4 regions of the Streptomyces sp. NPDC001231 genome follow, and region 1 is predicted to be linked to each of the others. Evidence: riboswitches for the same ligand, from Rfam matches in the RefSeq annotation. Region 1 holds a riboswitch; each other region holds the start of a gene.
What was found. A riboswitch is a leader RNA that binds a small molecule or an ion and turns the genes downstream of it on or off. The one in region 1 is predicted to bind cyclic di-AMP.

Region 1 (4,849 bases):
GACAACGACCCGGTCGCGGTCGCGCACAGCGAGGCCCTGCTCGCCGACAACCCGGACGCGGCGATCGTGGCCGCCGACATCCGTGATCCCGCGGGGGTGCTCTCCGCGCCGCAGGTGCGCAAGCTCATCGACTTCGAGGAGCCCGTCGCCGTTCTGATGATCACGATCCTGCACTTCGTCACACCGCAGGAGGACCCGGGCGGCATCGTGGCCGCTTTCCGGGACGCACTGCCCGCGGGCAGCTGGCTGGCCCTGACCCACGCCACGGACGAGGACCGTCCGGACACGGCCGCGGCCGTCGGGCAGCTGTACCGCGACCGGGCCACCTCGCCGGTCACGGCACGCTCCCACGACGAGATCACGTCCCTCTTCGACGGCTTCGACCTGGCGGAGCCGGGGCTGGTCTACGTCCCGCTGTGGCGCCCGGACCGGGACGAGGAGATCCCGGAGGATCCGTCCCAGTTCTGGGTGTACGCCGGGGTGGGCCGCAAGAACGCGTGAAAGGCGGTGGGGAGGCTCCGGCTCCCCGGGCCTCCCCACCCGTGACGGCCGTGACGGCTCAGGCCGGACGTATCGCGCTGTGAATGGCCCGTGGGCCGGCGAAGAAGATCGACTCCTCGCGTATCGACGCGCCCGGACTCGGGGCGTGGACCATGGTGCCGTTGCCCGCGTACAGGCCCACGTGGCTGACCTCGCCGTAGAAGAAGATCAGGTCCCCCGGCTCCAGTTCGGCGAGCTGGATCGCCGCGCCGGAGCCGACTTGTTCGTGGGTGGTACGGGGCAGCGCCACCCCGGCGGCCCGCCAGGCGGCCTGGGTGAGACTCGAGCAGTCGTAGGAGCCCGGGCCGGTGGCCCCCCACACGCACGGCTTGCCGATCTGGGCGCGGGCGAAGGCCAGCGCCTTGGCGGCCTTCCGCTCGTAGGCCGAGAACGGGCTGTCGCCGACGCCGACGCCGACGCCTGGGCCGGTGGCGGGGTCGGGGCCGGTGGCGGCCCCCGGCTCGCCCGCCGCTCCCGGGCCGCCGGCCTGGCTGGCGTCGAAGAGCGAGTTGCCGTCCAGCGGCGGGGTCGTGTCGAACAGTCCGGTGGCGTGCTGCTGCCACTGCGCCGCCTCCGGCTGAGGCGCGGGCCGGGGCTCCTCGGCCGGGCGCGCCCCGACGGCGGCGGGCGGCGGCGCGCTCTGCTGCGCGGCGTGCCTGGACAGCATTTCGCCGGCCAGGGCGAGCTTGTTCCGCATCCGCTCCTTGGCGGGCCGCCGCACCGCGCCCTGCCGGTGGCGCGCGACCGAGACACCCGCCCCGCCGACCACCTCACGACCCGCCTCGGCCACGCCCGCAAACCCCGCGACGGGGCCCGCGGGCGGGGTCGCGGTGCCCGGACTTCCGGTGCTGAGCACCTCCATGGCCCCGGTGGCCGACGCCTCAAGGGTCCCGGCGGAGAGCGCCTCCATGGTGCCGGTGGGCGGCGGCTGCATGGTGCCGGTGGGTGGCGGTTGCATGATGCCGACGGGGAGTACTCCCATGGTGCCGGTGGGCGGCGGCTGCATGATGTCGGCGGGGAGGGTCCCCATGGTCCCCGTGGGCGGCGGCTGCATGGTGCTGTTGGGGAGGGCTTCCATGGTGCCGGTGGTCGGCGCCTGCATGTTGCCGGGGGGTGGCGGTTGCATGATGCCGGCGGGGAGTACTCCCATGGTGCCGGTGGTCGGCGCTTCCATGGTTCCCGTCGGGAGTATCCCTGTGGTCCCGTTCGGCAGCGAGTCGATTGCGCCGGTGGGTGGCGGTTGCATGATGCCGACGGGGAGTACTCCCATGGTGCCGGTGGGCGGCGGCTGCATGGTCCTGTTGGGGAGTACTTCCATGGTGCCTGTGGGCACCGGTCCCGCCGTTCCGGTGGCAGGCGGCACCATGGAGCGGGCGGTCAGTTCCGCCACGGGGGAGGCGGCCACGGTGGCGGTGGGTGCGGCGGGCAATTCCGGTGGGGGAGTGGTGTCCCGTACCGCCGCCGGCAGTTCGGGCACCGGGCCCGCCGGGCCCGCGGTCAGCTCCGGCCGAGGCGCCCTGCCCGCCTCGAGGCCCAGTCCCTCGCGGACCTCCGCCGGACGCCTACTCGGCGCGACGGAAGGGGAGTTGGCCGAGTTGGGCATACGGTCCGGCGGCAGGACCGCGGGCATGGTCGGACCCAACTGGGCACGCCCCACGTCGAACCACTTCCTGGCCACCCGATCGATCGCCGGATCGGATCCCCCGGAACCGCCCAAGGCAGCCGAACCGCGCCGCGTACGTGCGCTCTTGCTCATCGCGCGCGTGGCGTTGAAATTCCCCGTGGCGTTCTCCGCCTGGTCGTAGAGGCTGCTGATCCGCTGCTGGACCTCGGCGCGGCTGGGCCTGTCGTCGCTCGGTCGTTCCCGCGTCAAGGAAGACGCACTCCTCCCATGGGCCGCCTACCGGTTCTGCTCTCGGCATCGGGCGGACGTTCTGTGGAAGGCGTGCCCTACGGCCCTTGTCCGGAGGGACAGTTGAGCCGCTTCACCCCGAGGTTGGTCGGTTCCCCGGCTCCGGCTGCTGTGGGGGCGTACCGGACTCGGCGGAGGTCGCACGATCCGACGCGACTCGCCGGAGGCAATCGTGCGGCCTGGTCGTCAACTTAGCGAACATGTGTGCCTGGTGTGAAGAATGAAGCGTGGAATGTCCGATACGTATTCGTGACCTTCCCGTGAGGTGCCTCACGCTCGTCCGGCCCGGCTTCCTTACGGAATGCGGACGTCCGAGGGCGGGGAGCGCTCGGGGGCGGCGTGAGCGTGGGGGTGGTGCCACGCTGGAGGCATGCAGGAGTCTTACGAGTCCACGGGTGCCGGGTCCGGCGAGCGGCGGCCGACCGGGGCGGCGCGGGTACTGGTCGTCGAGGACGATGCCACGGTCGCCGAGATCGTCTCCGGCTACCTGGACCGCGCGGGCCATGTCGTCGACCGTGCCGCGGACGGGCCGACCGCGCTCGCCCGGGCCGCCGCGCACTGGCCGGACCTGGTCGTGCTCGACCTGATGCTGCCGGGCATGGACGGACTGGAGGTGTGCCGCCGGATGCGCGGGCGCGGCCCGGTGCCGGTCATCATGCTCACCGCCCGCGGCGACGAGGACGACCGCATCCTGGGTCTGGAGGTCGGCGCCGACGACTACGTCACCAAGCCGTTCAGCCCCCGCGAGCTCGTCCTGCGGGTGGAGTCGGTGCTGCGCCGCACCCGGCCCGCCACCGCGCCGCGGCCGCTCGCCGCGGCCGGACTCGCCGTGGACCCGGCCGGCCGCCGCGCCACCAGGGACGGCGCCGAACTCGCGCTCACCCTCCGCGAGTTCGACCTGCTCTCCTTCTTCCTGCGCCACCCCGGCCGGGTGTTCAGCCGCGAGGACCTGATGCGCGAGGTGTGGGGATGGGACTTCGGTGACCTCTCCACGGTCACCGTCCACGTCCGGCGGCTGCGCGGCAAGGTCGAGGCCGACCCGGCCCGTCCCCGCCTCATCCAGACCGTGTGGGGCGTGGGCTACCGGTTCGACCCCACCGGGCACGACGGGAGTTGACAGTGCGGGACAACCTGTTCATCGCCTTCTACGCCTTCCTCGGCGCCGCAGTGGCGGGTCTGGTCGGCGCGGGTGCGCTGCGGCTGATCCGGCGGCGTTCGCTGACGGCCTCGCTCGCCGTGGTCGCCGCCGTGGCGGTGGGCGCGATGCTGACGGGCACCCTGGCCGTGGCCCAGGCGATGTTCCTGTCCGCACACGACCTGTCCGTCGTCACCACCGTCGTGGCGATGGCGGCGGTGGTGTCCCTGGCCACCGCGCTGCTCCTGGGCCGCTGGGTCGTGGCCCGCAGCCGCGAGCTCGCCCGCGCGGCCCGCTCGCTCGGCGACCACGGCGACTTCGCCGCGCCCCACCGTCCGGCGACCGCCGAACTTGAGTCGCTGAGCCGCGAGTTGGCGGCCACCAGTGCCCGGCTCGCCGAGGCCCGGGAGCGTGAGCGTGCCCTGGAGTCCTCCCGCCGGGAGCTCGTCGCCTGGATCTCCCACGACCTGCGCACCCCACTCGCCGGACTGCGCGCCATGTCCGAGGCGCTGGAGGACGGGGTGGCCGCCGATCCGGACCGCTACCTCCGGCAGATCCGCACCGAGGTGGAGCGCCTCAACGACATGGTGGGCGACCTGTTCGAGCTGTCCCGCATACACGCCGGCTCCCTGGCCCTCACCCGCTCCCGGATCTCCGTGTACGACCTGGTCGGCGACGCGCTCGCCGGGGCGGACCCGCTGGCGAGGGAACTCGGCGTCCACCTCGTGGCCGACCACGTCGAGCCGGTGCCGGTCGAGGTGGACGGCAAGGAGATGAGTCGCGTGCTGGGCAACCTGCTGGTGAACGCGATCCGCCGCACCCCCGCCGACGGCACGGTCGCGGTCGCCGCCGCACGTTCCCCCGGCGGGGTCGTCCTCTCCGTCACGGACGGCTGCGGCGGCATCCCCGAGGAGGACCTTCCGCGCGTCTTCGACACCGGCTGGCGCGGCACCCACGCCCGCACACCCCCCGCGGGAGCGGGCCTGGGCCTGGCCATCGTCCGCGGCATCGTCGAGGCCCACCAGGGCCGGGCCGCCGTACGCAACATCCCTGGCGGCTGCCGCTTCGAGGTGACCCTGCCGGCACCGGAGGCGTGAGCCCCACCAGTCCCGCCCGTCCCGGCCAGTCCCGCCCGTCCCGGCCAGTCCCGCCCGTCCCGGCCAGTCCCGCCCGTCCCCACCAGGTCCCGCCAGACCCCGCCAGACCCCGTCAGTTCCCACCAGTCCCCGTCAGCCCCCACCAGTCAGCCCCCATCAGGCGGG
Region 2 (4,849 bases), on a different contig from region 1:
CCGCGTCGGGTGAGGTCGCCTCCCTGGCCGGCTGGGCCGCGTGGTCGCCGTCCTGGTGGCCGTGTTCGAGTCGGTGCACCGCACGTACCGGCGCATCGGCGCGGCCCCGCACCTCGGCGAAGTCCCCGCACGGCCGGAGCCGTGCCACAGGGTCGTCGTCGTTCCCGTCGGCGCCGTGAACCTGCTCACCAGCGAGGCCATCAGCGCCGCGCTGTCACTGGGTGACGAGGTCCGCGCCGTCAGCGTCGTGCACCCCGAGGACCGTGACGCCCCCTCCGCCGACGAGGTCCACGCCGCCTGGAACGCCTGGCGGCCCGGTGTCCCCCGCACCGTGCTGCACAGCCGCACCCGTTCCCTGCCCCGGCCCTTCGTCGACCATCTGCGCGCGCTGGCCGCCCAGGAGCGGCAGGACCGGATCGTGGTCCTCATCCCGGAGATGCACCTGCCCAGGCCCTGGCAGCGGCTTCTGCAGAACCAGCGTGGTGCCGTCCTGGACCGCGCCATCCGCCGCCACACCGATGCCGTCATCTGCCGCCTCCGGTTCCGCATCCACCTCGGTCACTGACCCTCACCGACCGGCGGCGGCCCACCCGCTTCGCGTGCGCGGCTCCGCCACGGTGGGGCCCCGCCCGCGATCGGCGGGGTCGGTCACACTGGAGCCAGTCCGCCGCCGAGAGAGAGGGCGTCGATGCCCCACCCGTACGTCCTGCTGTCCGCCGCCGTCTCGCTCGACGGCTACCTGGACGACACCGGTCCCGAGCGCCTGCTGCTCTCCAGCCCCGCCGACTTCGACCGGGTCGACGAGGTGCGGGCGTCGGCCGACGCGATCTTGATCGGGGCCGGCACCCTGCGGGCCGACAACCCGCGGCTGCTGGTGAACTCTCCGGCGCGGCGGGCCGCCCGCCGCGCCGCCGGGAAGCCGGAGTACCCGCTGAAGGTCGCGGTCAGCGCCTCCGGCGAGCTGGACCCCGGGGCGCCCTTCTGGCACACCGGCGGCGAGAAGGTCCTCTACACGACCGACGAGGGCGCGCTGCGGCTGCGGCGTACGGGCCTGGCCGCCGATGTCGTGCCGCTGGGCGCCGAACTCGGCTGGCCCCGGCTGCTCGAGCACCTGCACGACGTACGCGGGGTGCGCCGGCTCATGGTCGAGGGCGGCGGGACCGTCCACACACAACTGCTCCAGCAGCAGCTCGCGGACGAGGTGCAGCTCGTGCTCGCCCCTCTGTTCGTGGGGGACGCGGACGCGCCCCGGCTGTTCGGGCCCGGGACCTACCAGGGCGGGCGGCTGCGGCTGGTGGAGACGCGGACCATCGAGGACGTCGTCCTCGTGCGCTACGAGCCCACCGCCCCCGGCACCGCCGGCCGCGCCGTGCCCGCGGACCGGCACTGGCTCCGGCTCGCCTGCGAACTGGCGGCCCAGTGCCCGCCGTCCCGGACCGCGTTCAGCGTGGGCGCCGTGGTGGTCGCCGCCGACGGGACCGAACTCGCCCGCGGGTACTCGCGGGAGGGCGGCGACCCGGTCGTGCACGCGGAGGAGGCGGCGCTGGCCAAGGTCGACCCGGCGGATCCGCGGCTGCCGGACGCCACGGTGTACAGCAGCCTGGAGCCGTGCGCCCGCCGCGCCTCCCGGCCGCGTCCGTGCGCCCGGCTGATTCTGGACGCCGGGGTGCGACGGGTGGTGACGGCGTGGCGGGAGCCGGACACGTTCGTCGAGGGCGCCGACGGGACCGGGGTGCTGGCGGCCGGTGGCGCGGACGTCGTCGTGGTGCCGGAGTTCGAGGAGCGGGCCATGGAACCGAACCGCCATCTGCTCGGCTGAACGGGGCCCCGTCGCACGGCCGGGAACCGTGTGACGAATGGTGGAAGGTGAGGTGGGTGCGAGCAGCCTTCCGGATGGCATATACTGGTGTCACAACGACGCGGGGTGGAGCAGCTCGGTAGCTCGCTGGGCTCATAACCCAGAGGTCGCAGGTTCAAATCCTGTCCCCGCTACTGAAGGCTCAGGGCCGGAATCCGATCAATGGATTCCGGCCCTGAGTGTTTCACGGGCACGCGTCTCTCCTTGAGGCGCAGTCAACTCGCCCGGTTTTCGGTGGTCATGGACCGTAAGGTCGCGCCGGAAGGTTTAGTGATCAAGCCGAACGGCTTGGAATCCGAGCCCCGAGTCTATTAACGTTCGATAACGCAGCACGGTCGTCCCAGCCGTCACAAGAGGCGGCTCCGTGCACGCACGCCGAATCCCGCAAGGGAACCGGGGAACCACCAACTTGGGGTGAATCGAGCGTAACCGCCGTGTACTCACGGCTTGTTTACGCGCGTAGGAGACCTTCCCGCTCCGAACCCGTCAGCTAACCCGGTAGGCGAGACGGAAGGAAAGGAGTGCGCCTTCGTGGCGTCCAACCCGCCTGTCCCGGAAGCCCCGTTCGCGCCGAGCCGGCAGCACGGAGAGACCTTCGGCTACGACAGCCGCCGCGCCGACGAGGGCCCCTGGGAGGAGTGGAACCCCACCGCGGAGTCCATCCGTCCCGTGCGCGGTCGGCACCGCGTCGCCAAGCAGCGCGGCGGCGGACTCGCCCGCAGTTCCACCGTTCTCGGTGTCGGCGTCATCGCCGCGGTCGGCGCGGGCGGCATGGCGAGCGCCAACAGCGGCAAGCCGCCGGTGTCCATCTCGCTGCCCGACCTGCCCTCCGTGGGCTCCCTGTTCGAGGACTCCGACGCCGCCCCCGCGGGCTCGTCGACCGCGCTCAGTGGCGTCGGCCTGACCACCGCCGAGGCCGAGGACGGCACCTCGGACGCCGGCGAGGTGCTGCGCAACCGGATCATGGCGCAGGCCGAGCAGCAGCAGGTCCAGATCGAGGCCAAGGCCCAGGCTGATGCCGAGGCCGCCGTCGCCAAGAAGGCCGCCGAGGAGGCGGCGAAGGCGCGGGAGACGGCCGAGGCCAAGGCCGCCGCCGAGAAGAAGAAGGCGGAGGAGGAGGCCAAGCGGAAGGCCGAGGAGGCCGCGAGGAAGGCCGAGGAGGCCCGGCTGGCCGAGCTGGCCAGGCAGTACGCGCTGCCCACCTCCTCGTACACGCTCACCTCCACCTTCGGCCAGGCCGGTTCCATGTGGTCCTCCGGCTACCACACCGGCCTCGACTTCGCCGCGCCCACGGGCACCCTGCTCAAGGCGATCCACACCGGCACCATCACCGAGGCCGGCTGGGCCGGCTCCTACGGCTACCGCACGATCCTCACCCTCGAGGACGGCACCGAGCTGTGGTACTGCCACCAGTCGTCGATCAGCGTCAGCGTCGGCCAGAAGGTCAGCACGGGCGACGTGATCGGCCGCGTGGGCGCCACGGGCAACGTCACGGGGCCCCACCTCCACCTGGAGGTCCACCCGGGCGGCCAGTCCACCGGAATCGACCCGCTGGCGTGGCTGCGCGGCAAGGGCATCACCCCCTGACGGACATGGACCGGTCTCACCCCTGACGAGCCTGTGAGAGCGGTTTGCGCAACCTTTGCGGCCGGATGCGGCCCGGCCCGGAATGGGTCGCTCCGGCGCGGTTGTTGATGTTGGGCATGACTTCTCTACGCAAACTGGGTTCGTCCGATCTCGAGGTCTTCCCGCTCGCCCTCGGCGGCAACGTCTTCGGCTGGACCGCCGACCAGGAGCAGTCCTTCGCCGTCCTCGACGCCTACACGGCCGCCGGAGGCAACTTCGTCGACACCGCCGACTCCTACTCCGCGTGGGTGGAGGGCAACCAGGGCGGCGAGTCCGAGACGATCATCGGCAAGTGGATCAAGGAGCGCGGCAACCGCTCCGACGTCGTCATCGCCACCAAGGTCAGCCAGCACCCCGACTACCAGGGTCTGAGCGCCGCGAACATCAAGGCCGCGGCCGACGCCTCCCTCAGGCGCCTGGGCACGGACCACATCGACCTGTACTACACGCACTTCGACCAGCCGGAAGTCCCCGTCGAGGAGATCATCGGCGCGCTCGACGAGCTGGTCAGGGCGGGCAAGGTGCGGCACATCGCCGCCTCCAACATCTCCGCCGAGCGCCTCCAGGAGTCCCTGGACTTCTCCGACCGCGAGGGTCTGGCCCGCTACGTGGTGCTCCAGCCGCACTACAACCTGGTCTCGCGCGACACCTACGAGGGCGGGCTGGAGAACGTCGCCGAGCGGTCCGGCCTGGCCGCCGTTCCGTACTACGCGCTCGCCTCCGGCTTCCTGACCGGCAAGTACCGGCCCGGTACGACGGTGGACAGCGCGCGGGCGCAGGGCGCGGCCAAGCACCTCGAGACCGAGCGCGGCCGCGAGGTCCTCACGGCCCTGGACGAGGTCGCCCGGGCCCATGACGCCGAGGTCGCCACGGTGGCCCTGGCCTGGCTCGCCGCGCAGCCGACGGTGACCGCCCCGATCGCCTCGGCGCGGACGGTGGAACAGCTCCCGGCACTGCTCGGGGTCGCGGAGCTGCGGCTGACGGAGGAGGAGCTCGGGAAGCTGACGCGGGCGTCGGCGTAACTCCCGTCCCCGGCCGCTACGGCTGCGTCCGGTACGGGTTGTACGAGGGATACGGCGCCGCCGGTCCGTACGACCCGTACCCCAGCGGCCGGGGGTGCACTCCGTACACCCCGTACCCCGGCCAGGGGGGCGCGGCCATGGGCGTCGTCATCCTGGCCGCGTGGTCCAGCGCGGGCTGCGCCACCTCCCGCCTGCGCCACAGCTCGTGCAGCAGCTCCCGCTCCCGTACGGCGAAGTCGGCGCCAGCCCGCCCCAGGCGCCCGCGGTGCCGGAGGAACGCCAGCGAGGTCGCGTACGCCTCGTACTGGGCGACCGTGCGCGCCGCCGTCCTGCCGAGGTGGCG
Region 3 (4,849 bases), on a different contig from region 1:
CCCAGACGTTGGCGTACCAGGGGCGGCGGGCCGTCCCCCGCTCGGCGCGGGACCGCTCGGCCGGGCCCGGGTCGACCACGACGTAGCCGGTCTCCCCGGGCTTCACGTAGTGCAGCCGCCGCCGGATCTGCTGCTCGGCATAGGCGTCGTCCTGCCAGCGTGCCTTGAGGTCGCGCAGTTGTTCCACCCGCTGCTGGGCCTGCCGCTTCTGCCGTTGCAGGTCGGCGATGTCGGCGCGCTGGGTGACGTACTGCCGCATCGGGTAGGCCAGGGCGACCACCATCGAGCAGAGCACCAGCACGAGCAGCGCCGCGCGGCCGGTGAGACGGGAACGGCGGGCCTGGCGGCGGGTCTGCGAACGGTAGACACGGGCCGCCGTCTGCTCACCGAGCAGCCTGAGCCTGGTCGTGGTGGAGAACCGGTCCCGGTCCTTGACGGCCATCGTCCCGCCTCCCGTTCGTGCCCGTGCACACACGTGCGTACGTCCCCGGACACGGTACGGGACCGGGTACGGGGACGTACGTGCGACTGGCGAAGCCTTACGCTTCGCGGCTCAGCCTCCGGGGCGGCTCGGCCCTCGAAGCGGCTCAGCCCTTGAAGCGCGGGAAGGCCGAGCGGCCGGCGTACACCGCGGCGTCGTCGAGGATCTCCTCGATGCGCAGCAGCTGGTTGTACTTGGCGACGCGCTCGGAGCGGGCCGGGGCGCCGGTCTTGATCTGGCCGCAGTTGGTGGCGACGGCCAGGTCGGCGATCGTGACGTCCTCGGTCTCGCCGGAGCGGTGGGACATCATGCACTTGAAGCCGCTGCGCTGGGCCAGCTCGACGGCGTCCAGGGTCTCGGTGAGAGAACCGATCTGGTTCACCTTCACGAGCAGCGCGTTGGCGGCGCCGTCCTCGATGCCGCGGGCGAGGCGCTCGGGGTTGGTGACGAACAGGTCGTCGCCGACGAGCTGGACCTTGTCGCCGAGCTTGTCGGTGATGACCTTCCAGCCGGCCCAGTCGTCCTCGAACAGCGGGTCCTCGATGGAGACGAGCGGGTAGGCGGCCACCAGCTCCTCGTAGTACTCGGTCATCTCCGCCGCCGAGCGCTCCTTGCCCTCGAAGACGTACTTGCCGTCCTTGTAGAACTCGGAGGCGGCGACGTCGAGCGCGAGGGCGATCTGCTCGCCGGGGGCGTAGCCGGCTTCCTTGATCGCCTCGAGGATGAGGTCGAGGGCCTCGCGGTTGGAGCCGAGGTTCGGGGCGAAGCCGCCCTCGTCGCCGAGGCCGGTGGACAGGCCCTTGCCCTTCAGGACCTTCTTCAGCGTGTGGTAGACCTCGGTGCCCCAGCGCAGGGCCTCGGAGAAGGACTCCGCGCCGATCGGGGCGATCATGAACTCCTGGATGTCCACGTTGGAGTCGGCGTGCGAGCCGCCGTTCAGGATGTTCATCATCGGCACCGGCAGCAGGTGCGCGTTCGGACCGCCCAGGTAGCGGAAGAGGGGGAGGTCCGAGGCCTCGGAGGCGGCGTGGGCGACGGCGAGGGAGACGCCGAGGATGGCGTTGGCGCCCAGCGAGCCCTTGTTGTCGGTGGCGTCCAGGTCGAACATGGCCTGGTCGATCAGGCGCTGCTCGGTGGCGTCGTAACCGACGAGCTCCGGGCCGATCTGCTCGATCACGGCGAGGACGGCCTTCTCGACGCCCTTGCCCTGGTAGCGGTTGGGGTCGCCGTCACGGAGCTCGATGGCCTCGAAGGCACCGGTGGAGGCGCCGGAGGGGACGGCGGCACGACCGGTGCTGCCGTCGTCGAGGCCGACCTCGACCTCGACCGTGGGGTTGCCTCGGGAGTCCAGGATTTCCCGGGCTACGACGACGTCGATGGACGGCACGAGCATCTCCTTCTGGGATGTGACGCTGGAAGTGCGGGGCGTGAGCCTTGCGACTAGAGCCTAACCGTCCCGGGGCGGCGACCGGCCGACCGACCGCCTCGTGGACAGAGTGACGGTACCCTTTGTTCCTGCTCGGAACAAAGGGGAGGGGAAGGTTCGGGAACGGCCGGGCGTCCGGGAGACGAAAAACCCGCCCCGGCGCGTAGGGGGGAACGCGCCGGGGCGGGGGCCCATGAAGGGCGGCACGGGCCCTTACTTCAGGTGGAGCTGCTGGCCCGGGTAGATGAGGTCGGCGTTGTCGACGATGTCCTTGTTCAGCTCGAACAGCTTCTTCCAGCCGCCCTGGACGCCGTGCTCGGCGGCGATGGAGCTGAGGGTGTCGCCGGAGAGCACCTTGTACTCGCCGTCGCCCTTCTCGACCTTCTTGCCGGTGGGCGTGGTGACGGTCTTGCCCGGAGCGGGACGCGTCGCGGAGCGGCTGGCGGCCCGCTGCTCGGTCGAGCGGGTGGTGGTGCTCTTGGCGGAGCTGCCGCTCGACGACGAGGAGGAAGACGACGACGAAGACGAGGACGAGGACGAAGACGAGGACGAGGACGAGGGGGCGCTGCCGGTGTAGGCGGCGCCGGACAGGCCCTTGCCGCAGACCGGCCAGGCGCCCTTGCCCTGGCCCGCGAGGACCTTCTCGGCGACGGCTATCTGCTGCGACTTGGAGGCCAGGTCGGCGCGCGACGCGTAGGCGGTGCCGCCGTACCCGGCCCAGGTGGAGTTGGTGAACTGGAGGCCGCCGTAGAAGCCGTTGCCGGTGTTGATGGACCAGTTGCCGCCGGACTCGCACTGGGCGACCGCGTCCCACTCGGAGGCGGTGGCGGCGGAGGCGTTGCCGACCGCCATCAGCGGGGCGGCGACCGCGGCACCGGCGACACCGGCGAGCGCGATGACACGGGTGGTCCTGGACGTACGACGGTGCTTGGCCTTGCTGGAGAACAGCATGGATGGATCCCCTCACCGACGCCTGCGAGGTGAGCTGTCGGGTTCGGGCCGGTTGAGTTGCCCGGCCGTGCCTCGTACACGAGGCACGGCTCCACCCCTAGCCGCTCCGGTCAACTGCCCGGCGCGGCACTTACCTTGGGTCCCCCGCTCCTGCCCACGGCGCTTGACGCGACGACTGTTCCCGTGCGGCCGCTGGCAGGATTCGGCGTTGCGGCAGCCGGGGCTCGCGGTGACGAGCGGTCATGACCGTAGGCACGCGCTCCGCCGAATTCCAAAGACGATCAGGGCTTCTGAGACTCATCCCACACTTCCCCGAATGGGACATTCGGTGCGAAGCGTGACGTGAACTTCCGCTACTTTTGGGGCGTTTCGGTAGGGACATTCAGGGTCTGACCGGCAGAGATGTGATTCGGGTCGGACCCGATCGCCCCCCTGTTCGCCGCATACAGCGCGTCCCATCCACCCGGGACGTCAAGGGAGTCGGCGATGGACTCGAGCGAGTCGCCGGCGCGGACGGTGTAGGAGTCGGCGACGACGGCGCGCGCGGAGCCGCCGCGGGAGGCGTGACGGCCGGAGGAGGCGGCCGCGTGACTGTCGGCCGGATCCTCGACGGCACTGCCGCCGCGGTGCCGCCCACCGCCGAGCGCGCCGGTGTCGACCAGGGCCGAAGTGCCGCCGATCTGCCACGAGTTGTCCGTATCACCCGGCTGCGGCGTGATCGAGGGCGAGGCGTCGGGCGACTGGGACCCGCCTGCCGCGACATCGGAGGACGTGTCGGACTCGGCCGGCTTGCCCTTCTCGGCGGGCGAGGACGGCGAAGGGGAGGACGTGGTGGGGGACGCGGCCGGCGAGCCGGAGGAATCGGTCGAACCGGGGTCGACGTCCGACGATCCGGACGGGTCACTCGACGACTCCTGCGACGAGTCGGACAGGCCGAGGTCGTCCGTGACGGACTTTCCGGAGGAGTTGGAGGTTCCGGACGAATCACCCACGCCGGTGTCGACCTTCGCCGCCCCGGACTTCTTGCTGAGCCCGGAGAGCAGCCCGCACGTCGGCCAGGCACCGGGGCCCTTGTCGGCGAGCAGCTTCTCGGCCACGGCTATCTGCTGGGACCGGCTGGCCTGGTCGGCGCTCGAGGCGTAGTCGAGGCCGCCGTACTTCTCCCAGTCGTCCTGCGTCAACTGGAGGCCGCCGTAGTAGCCGTTGCCGGTGTCGGCGCTCCAGGCGCCGCCACTCTCGCACTTGGCCACCTTGTCCCACGCGTTGCCGTCGGCCGCGCTGGCGCCGCCGGCGCCGATCAGCGGGATGGCGATGGCGGATCCGGTCACTCCGGCTGCGACGAGGAGGGCCGGAGCCTGACGGGGCCGACGGTGACGACCGTTCCCGGAGAGCATACGGAGACCTTTCGTGCGACAGCGGTGACCCGCGTGGCGACCGCAGACTCGGCGCCACGCTGATGGGTGAAAGTATCGGCTGTCGATCGCTTGTCACAAGTTCATGCCGCACAGATCACGTGAAGATCACACCGTTGAACATTGTCGTCTTCGTGTCCGTCAGTGGGTAGGCGTGGTGCGGCGGCAGGCGCCTTTTCCTGCCTTGTCCGGCTTCCCCGCGACTTACCGACCGGGTGTGAACCGCACCGGCAGCGTCCGCAGTCCGCGCATGATGAGCCCGCCGCGCCAGCGCAAGTCGGCCGGATCCGTGCCCAGTTGCAGGTCCGGGAGCCGGGTGAGGAGGGTGGCCAGCGCGGTCTGGCCCTCCAGGCGGGCGAGCGGTGCGCCGAGGCAGTAGTGGATGCCGTGTCCGTAGCCGAGGTGTTGATTGTCACGCCGCCCGAGATCGAGGACGTCGGGGCCGGCGAACCGCTCAGGGTCCCGGTCGGCGGCGGCGAGGACGACGAGGACCGGCTCGCCTGCGGCGATGTCCTGCCCGCCGATGGTGAGCGGCCGGGTGGCGTAGCGCCAGGTGGCCAGCTCCACCGGCCCGTCGTA
Region 4 (4,849 bases), on a different contig from region 1:
ACGCCCACGGGCTGGGCGTCCTGGGCGCCGGCGGCCGCGGCGCCGCGCACGCGGCCGGGCTGGCGGGCGCCGACGACGTGGTCGTCACGGCCACGCTGTCGAAGTCGCTCGGCAGCCAGGGCGGAGTCGTCCTCGGGCCCGCGCGGGTGATCGACCACCTGGTCAACGCGGCCCGGACGTTCATCTTCGACACCGGTCTCGCGCCCGCGGCCGCGGGGGCCGCCCTCGCGGCGCTGCGACTGCTGCGCCGCGAGCCGGATCGGGCGGCACGCGCGCGTGCGGTGGCGGCCGAACTCCACGCACGCCTGACCGCCGCGGGCCTGGAGGCGGTACGTCCGGACGCCGCGGTGGTCTCGGTGCGCGCGCCGTCCCCGGAGCGGGCCGTGCGATGGGCGGCCGACTGCCGGGCGGCCGGGCTGGCCGTGGGCTGTTTCCGTCCTCCTTCCGTGCCCGACGGCATCTCACGACTGAGGCTGACCGCCCGCGCGGACCTCTCCGGGGCGCAGATCGAACGTGCTGTACGGGTGATCGGTGGAACACGACCATGAGTCGGCGTGACACGGCCGGGCGCCACTGGCTGTGGATATGACCGGATTGCCCGTCAGGTGCGGTGTGTCGCGGCCGTGAAGACCGCCCAGCTCGCGGGGGAGAAGAGCAGCGCGGGCCCGGCCGGGGCCTTGGAGTCGCGCACGGCGAGCAGCCCGGCCCACGGTCCCGTGGTGGGCCGGCTCGTCTCGACGCAGTTGTTGGCTCCCGTGCTGTAGCTGCTGCGCAGCCAGCGCACGCCGTGCAGATCGGTACTGGAAGGTACGTGCCGAGGCGGAGTGGACATGGGGCCTCCTTACGCGGTACGCGGTTGTGCGACGTCAGGGGGTCTGGCGTATCCCGGCGATGAAGTCCAACGAGTCCTCGGGCGAGAGGGCGTGGATCCGCAGGGTGTCGAAGGCCTCGGCGTAGGCCTCTAGGTCTTCTTTCCGCTCGAGGTGGAGGCTACTCGTCAAGTGGTCGAGAACCACCACGTTCAGATCAGAAGCGTTCGAAAATGAGAAGATAACGAAAGGGCCGGTGATGCCGATGTGCGCGCCGGCGGCGAACGGCAACACCTGGAGTCGTACTTGGGGCAGCCGGGCCGCCTCCGTCAGCCGCTCCAGCTGCCGCCTCATGACCTCGGGCCCGCCCACCTCCCGGCGCAGCACCGCCTCGTCCAGCACCGCGTCCAGCGCCAGCGGCGGCCGCGAGCGCAGCACGTCCTGGCGGGCCAGCCGCACCTCCACCAGCGCGTCCAGCCGGTCCTCGTCGAGCCCGTCCACGGCGGCCCGGGTGACCGCGCGGGCGTACTCGGGCGTCTGGAGCAGTCCGGGGACGACCGAGGTCTCCAGGGTGCGCATCCCGCTCGCCTGCGACTCCAGGCTGATGAAGTCCCGGTAGGTCGGCGGCAGCACTCCGCGATAGGCGTGCCACCAGTGGTGCCGGTCGCCGCCGTCGTCCAGCCCCGCGAGCACCAGGAGCAACTCGCGCAGCTGGGCGTCGTGGACCGCGTACGCGTCCAGGAGCGAGCGCACGTCGGCCGGTTTCACCCCGCTGGTGCCGGTCTCGATCCGGCTGACCTTCGACTGGTGCCAGCCGACCAGGCGGGCCGCCTCACCGCTGGTGAGACCCGCGCCGGTGCGCAACGCGCGCAGTTCGGCGCCCAGCTTCCGGCGGCGCACCTCGGGACCGTGCTGCATGGGCTACTCCCTCGCTCCCTCTGAACGCTCCATGCGACCCGCTGCGGATACGGTCTGTCGTCGCAGAGTTCACCGCATCGAGCGACAGATATATGCATATCTCGGTGGATCGCCACCGAGACCGGAGAGGTGATGGCAGTCTGACGGCGAAGCACCAGTGCGGGACCGTACTCGAATCATCCGCCAAGTGTCGGACTCCGGCCCCGTGGGAAAGGGACGACGTCGCCATGGCAGACCATCTGGAAGCATCCGTCACTCTGCCGAGCGATCCCGCCTCGGTCTGCGCGGCCCGTGCCTATGTGGCCGGCACGCTCGCGGAGTGGGGCCTGCCGCCGACCACGGACACCGCCGAGACGGTCCGGCTCATCGTGTCCGAACTCGCCACCAACGCCGTACAGCACACTTTGGGGCAGTCACCCACCTTCACGGTGGACCTCGTCCTCGTGCGTGACGAACGACTGCGTATCGGGGTCACCGACAGCCACCCCCGGTTCCCGAAACGCCTGCCGGCCGCCGTCCAGCAGGACAACGGCCGGGGCATGGTGATCATCCGGTGGCTCACCGCCGAGTGCGGTGGCAGACTGACCGTGAGGCCGACCCGGGAGGGCGGCAAGACGGTCTGCATCGAACTGCCGTGGACGGTTCCCGCCCGACCGGTGACGGCCGCGGGTCAGGAACCGTAGGAACGTGCGGTGACGACGTCGAAGCTCCGTCACCGCACGGCACCGCACTGCGGCCGGGTCAGCTCACCCGGCCGTACCAGACGCTCTTCGTCCAGATCTTCTGGAGCTTCACCACGTCCCCGGTCTTCGGGGCGTGCCAGATCTTGCCCTTGCCGGCGTAGATGCCCACGTGGTAGACGTTCGAGCCCGAGTGGAAGAACACCAGGTCCCCGGCTCGGCGACTGCCCGCGGAGATGTGCCGACTCTTGTTGTACTGCTGTGCGGCCGTGCGGGGCAGCTTCTTGCCCGCCCTCTTGAACGAGTACAGCGTGAGCCCGGAGCAGTCGAACCTCCGCGGCCCCGTGGCGCCCCACTGGTAGGGCGACCCCTGCTTGGACGCTGCGATCCGCAGCGCCGTGTTCGCGGTCGTCACGGCCGAGGCCTCGGAGGCCACACCCGGGACCACGATCGAGCCGCCCACGGCGGCCAGGGTCAGGGCCGAGGCCGTGCCGGCCCGGGCCATCAGCGACGGGACACGATTGAGCGCAGTCATGCGCAACCCTTCGTCAGCCGCCTGTGAAGGATGACCTGTCGGATTCGGGCTGGCGAAGTTGCCCGGCCGCGTTGCCGCGGCTTCACCCCAAGGGCTGCTCGGACCGGCCATGGCGTGACCGTTCCGGCGACCCGTCGTGCTTGGGTCCTCCACTCCTGCCGATCCACTCCTGTCGACCGGTCATCCGGGCGGCGGCAGGACTCGGCGTCCGCCCGGACCGCCCCGCCGTTGTGGCGGGGGCTTGTCGTCAGACAGGGATCTTCACCTACGGATGTCCGAAAATCCCAACGCAACCGCGTGTTTGTGTTGTTACTCACCACGCGCCCGTTCGGGTGGACACCCTCGCGATCGAACGTCTTCCCCCTCCCGCGACGACCCCCGGACCAGCAGCGGAACACCTCATTCCGCCATCCGGGGAGGCGCGTTGCGCAACTGCGGCGGTCCCGAAAAGGGAGCTGAACCTACACCGAAAGGCGGTCGGTCATTAGGGGCGATTTCACCCCGTGTCCAGACAGATGGGCCACATTGCCCGCCGAGACCGCGGCTGGGGATGACGTCAACTTCCGCAGTCGGGGGGCAGGGTGACGCGGGCCGTGCGCCGCTCGCCGTCCAGCACCCGCAGGGCCCGGACCGGAGTGTCCGCGTGCAGCTCGGTCTCGCCCCGCCGGTGCGTCAGCGCCAGGGTGTCGCGCAACTCCGCCGCCCTGCCGACGAGCGCCCGGGCGGCCCTCAGGGCCCGGTAGGTGTCTCCGGGTCGTCCCGGGTTGACGCGGCCCAGCAGGCGGCCGCCTCCAGGTAACGGTTGATCGGCTCCGCCTCGGCGCGGGTCGGCGCCGGCAAGGGCGGCAGCTCGGGTGGTGGCATCGGCGGCTCACCCCGCGTCCGGCGCGGTGCGCGTGGCCCCGCGGTTCGGGACGATTCGGTCAATCAGTCCATAGTTCAGGGCTTCTTGTGCGTCCAGCACCTGCTCCCGCTCCAGGTCGGTCCGCACCTGCCGCGCGGACCGCCCGGTGCTCCGCGCGGGCAGCTCCTCCAGGCGGGCGCGCACCCGCGTCAGCTCGTCCGCCTGGATCGCCAGGTCGGACGCCTTGCCCTCGACCGGCTCGGGCAGCGACGGCTGCCGCAGGACCACGCGGGCGCCGGGCAGCGCGTACCGCTTGCCCGGGGTGCCCGCGGCCGGCAGCACCGCCGCGGACGCGACGGCCTGGCCCAGGCGGATCGTCTCCACGTCGCAGCACACGTACCGCATCGTGTCGTGGACGGCCGTCGTCGCGCCGAACGAGCCGCCGGGGGAGTTGATGCAGAGCGAGATGTCCCGGTCGGGCGTCCAGTGCTCCAGGTGGAGGAACTGTGCGATCACGTCGTTCGCCGCGGTGTCGTCGATCGGTGTGCCGAGGAGGACGATCCGCTCCTCGAGCAGTTTCGCGTACGGATCCAGGGATCGCCGGCCGGCGCTGGTGATCTCGGTGAACTCGGGCAGGACGCAGCGGGCGGACGGTCGCGTCATGGCACACCCCTCGATGCGGCGGCGCCGGCTCCGGTCGGAGCGGTCTCTGTGAAAAATGTACAGGACGTACGTAAGTCGCGGAGGGCTCTCCCGTGCCGGGCGCGGAAACGGTCCCGGGTCGTGCACGGCGTCCTGCGGGGTGAAGCTGGAAGCACGGGCGCTCGACGACCCAGGGGACTGGCCATGGTGTTCTTCGCGATGTCCGAGCGGCGCCCTCTCCCGCCGCTCTCCGCCGCAGATCTGGTGCTGGAGCACGAGCGGCTCCACCAGGAGATCGATCAGCTCCAGCGGGCCCTGACCTCGCATGCCGTCATCGATCAGGCGATCGGCGCCGTGGTGACCTTCGGGCGGATCCCGCCCGAGGACGCCTGGCAGGTCCTGCGGGAGGTCTCCCAGCGGT

Region 2: another riboswitch for cyclic di-AMP. It lies ahead of ACFY3J_RS36995 (M23 family metallopeptidase); the one in region 1 lies ahead of ACFY3J_RS21470 (NlpC/P60 family protein).
Region 3: another riboswitch for cyclic di-AMP. It lies ahead of ACFY3J_RS18980 (transglycosylase family protein); the one in region 1 lies ahead of ACFY3J_RS21470 (NlpC/P60 family protein).
Region 4: another riboswitch for cyclic di-AMP. It lies ahead of ACFY3J_RS14690 (C40 family peptidase); the one in region 1 lies ahead of ACFY3J_RS21470 (NlpC/P60 family protein).

Annotation. Positions count from the first base shown of each region.
Region 1 is NZ_JBIAXS010000017.1:60,077-64,925, forward strand. Features, by position in the region: gene ACFY3J_RS21465 (SAM-dependent methyltransferase) at 1-501, shown strand, start outside; gene ACFY3J_RS21470 (NlpC/P60 family protein) at 560-2,413, opposite strand; cyclic di-AMP (ydaO/yuaA leader) riboswitch at 2,422-2,596, opposite strand; gene ACFY3J_RS21475 (response regulator transcription factor) at 2,823-3,569, shown strand; gene ACFY3J_RS21480 (sensor histidine kinase) at 3,572-4,684, shown strand.
Region 2 is NZ_JBIAXS010000050.1:16,544-21,392, reverse strand. Features, by position in the region: gene ACFY3J_RS37015 (hypothetical protein) at 1-79, opposite strand, end outside; gene ACFY3J_RS37010 (hypothetical protein) at 62-565, shown strand; gene ACFY3J_RS37005 (dihydrofolate reductase family protein) at 689-1,819, shown strand; tRNA gene ACFY3J_RS37000 (tRNA-Met) at 1,919-1,992, shown strand; cyclic di-AMP (ydaO/yuaA leader) riboswitch at 2,222-2,378, shown strand; gene ACFY3J_RS36995 (M23 family metallopeptidase) at 2,390-3,445, shown strand; gene ACFY3J_RS36990 (aldo/keto reductase) at 3,562-4,506, shown strand; gene ACFY3J_RS36985 (PrsW family intramembrane metalloprotease) at 4,523-4,849, opposite strand, start outside.
Region 3 is NZ_JBIAXS010000014.1:132,352-137,200, reverse strand. Features, by position in the region: gene ACFY3J_RS18990 (septum formation initiator family protein) at 1-442, opposite strand, end outside; gene eno (phosphopyruvate hydratase) at 588-1,874, opposite strand; gene ACFY3J_RS18980 (transglycosylase family protein) at 2,121-2,858, opposite strand; cyclic di-AMP (ydaO/yuaA leader) riboswitch at 2,863-3,030, opposite strand; gene ACFY3J_RS18975 (transglycosylase family protein) at 3,212-4,252, opposite strand; gene ACFY3J_RS18970 (cytochrome P450) at 4,475-4,849, opposite strand, start outside.
Region 4 is NZ_JBIAXS010000010.1:123,788-128,636, reverse strand. Features, by position in the region: gene ACFY3J_RS14710 (8-amino-7-oxononanoate synthase) at 1-548, shown strand, start outside; gene ACFY3J_RS14705 (DUF397 domain-containing protein) at 602-832, opposite strand; gene ACFY3J_RS14700 (helix-turn-helix domain-containing protein) at 867-1,727, opposite strand; gene ACFY3J_RS14695 (ATP-binding protein) at 1,955-2,410, shown strand; gene ACFY3J_RS14690 (C40 family peptidase) at 2,469-2,942, opposite strand; cyclic di-AMP (ydaO/yuaA leader) riboswitch at 2,946-3,159, opposite strand; partial or broken gene ACFY3J_RS14685 (hypothetical protein) at 3,499-3,806, opposite strand; gene ACFY3J_RS14680 (ATP-dependent Clp protease proteolytic subunit) at 3,814-4,449, opposite strand; gene ACFY3J_RS14675 (ANTAR domain-containing protein) at 4,633-4,849, shown strand, end outside.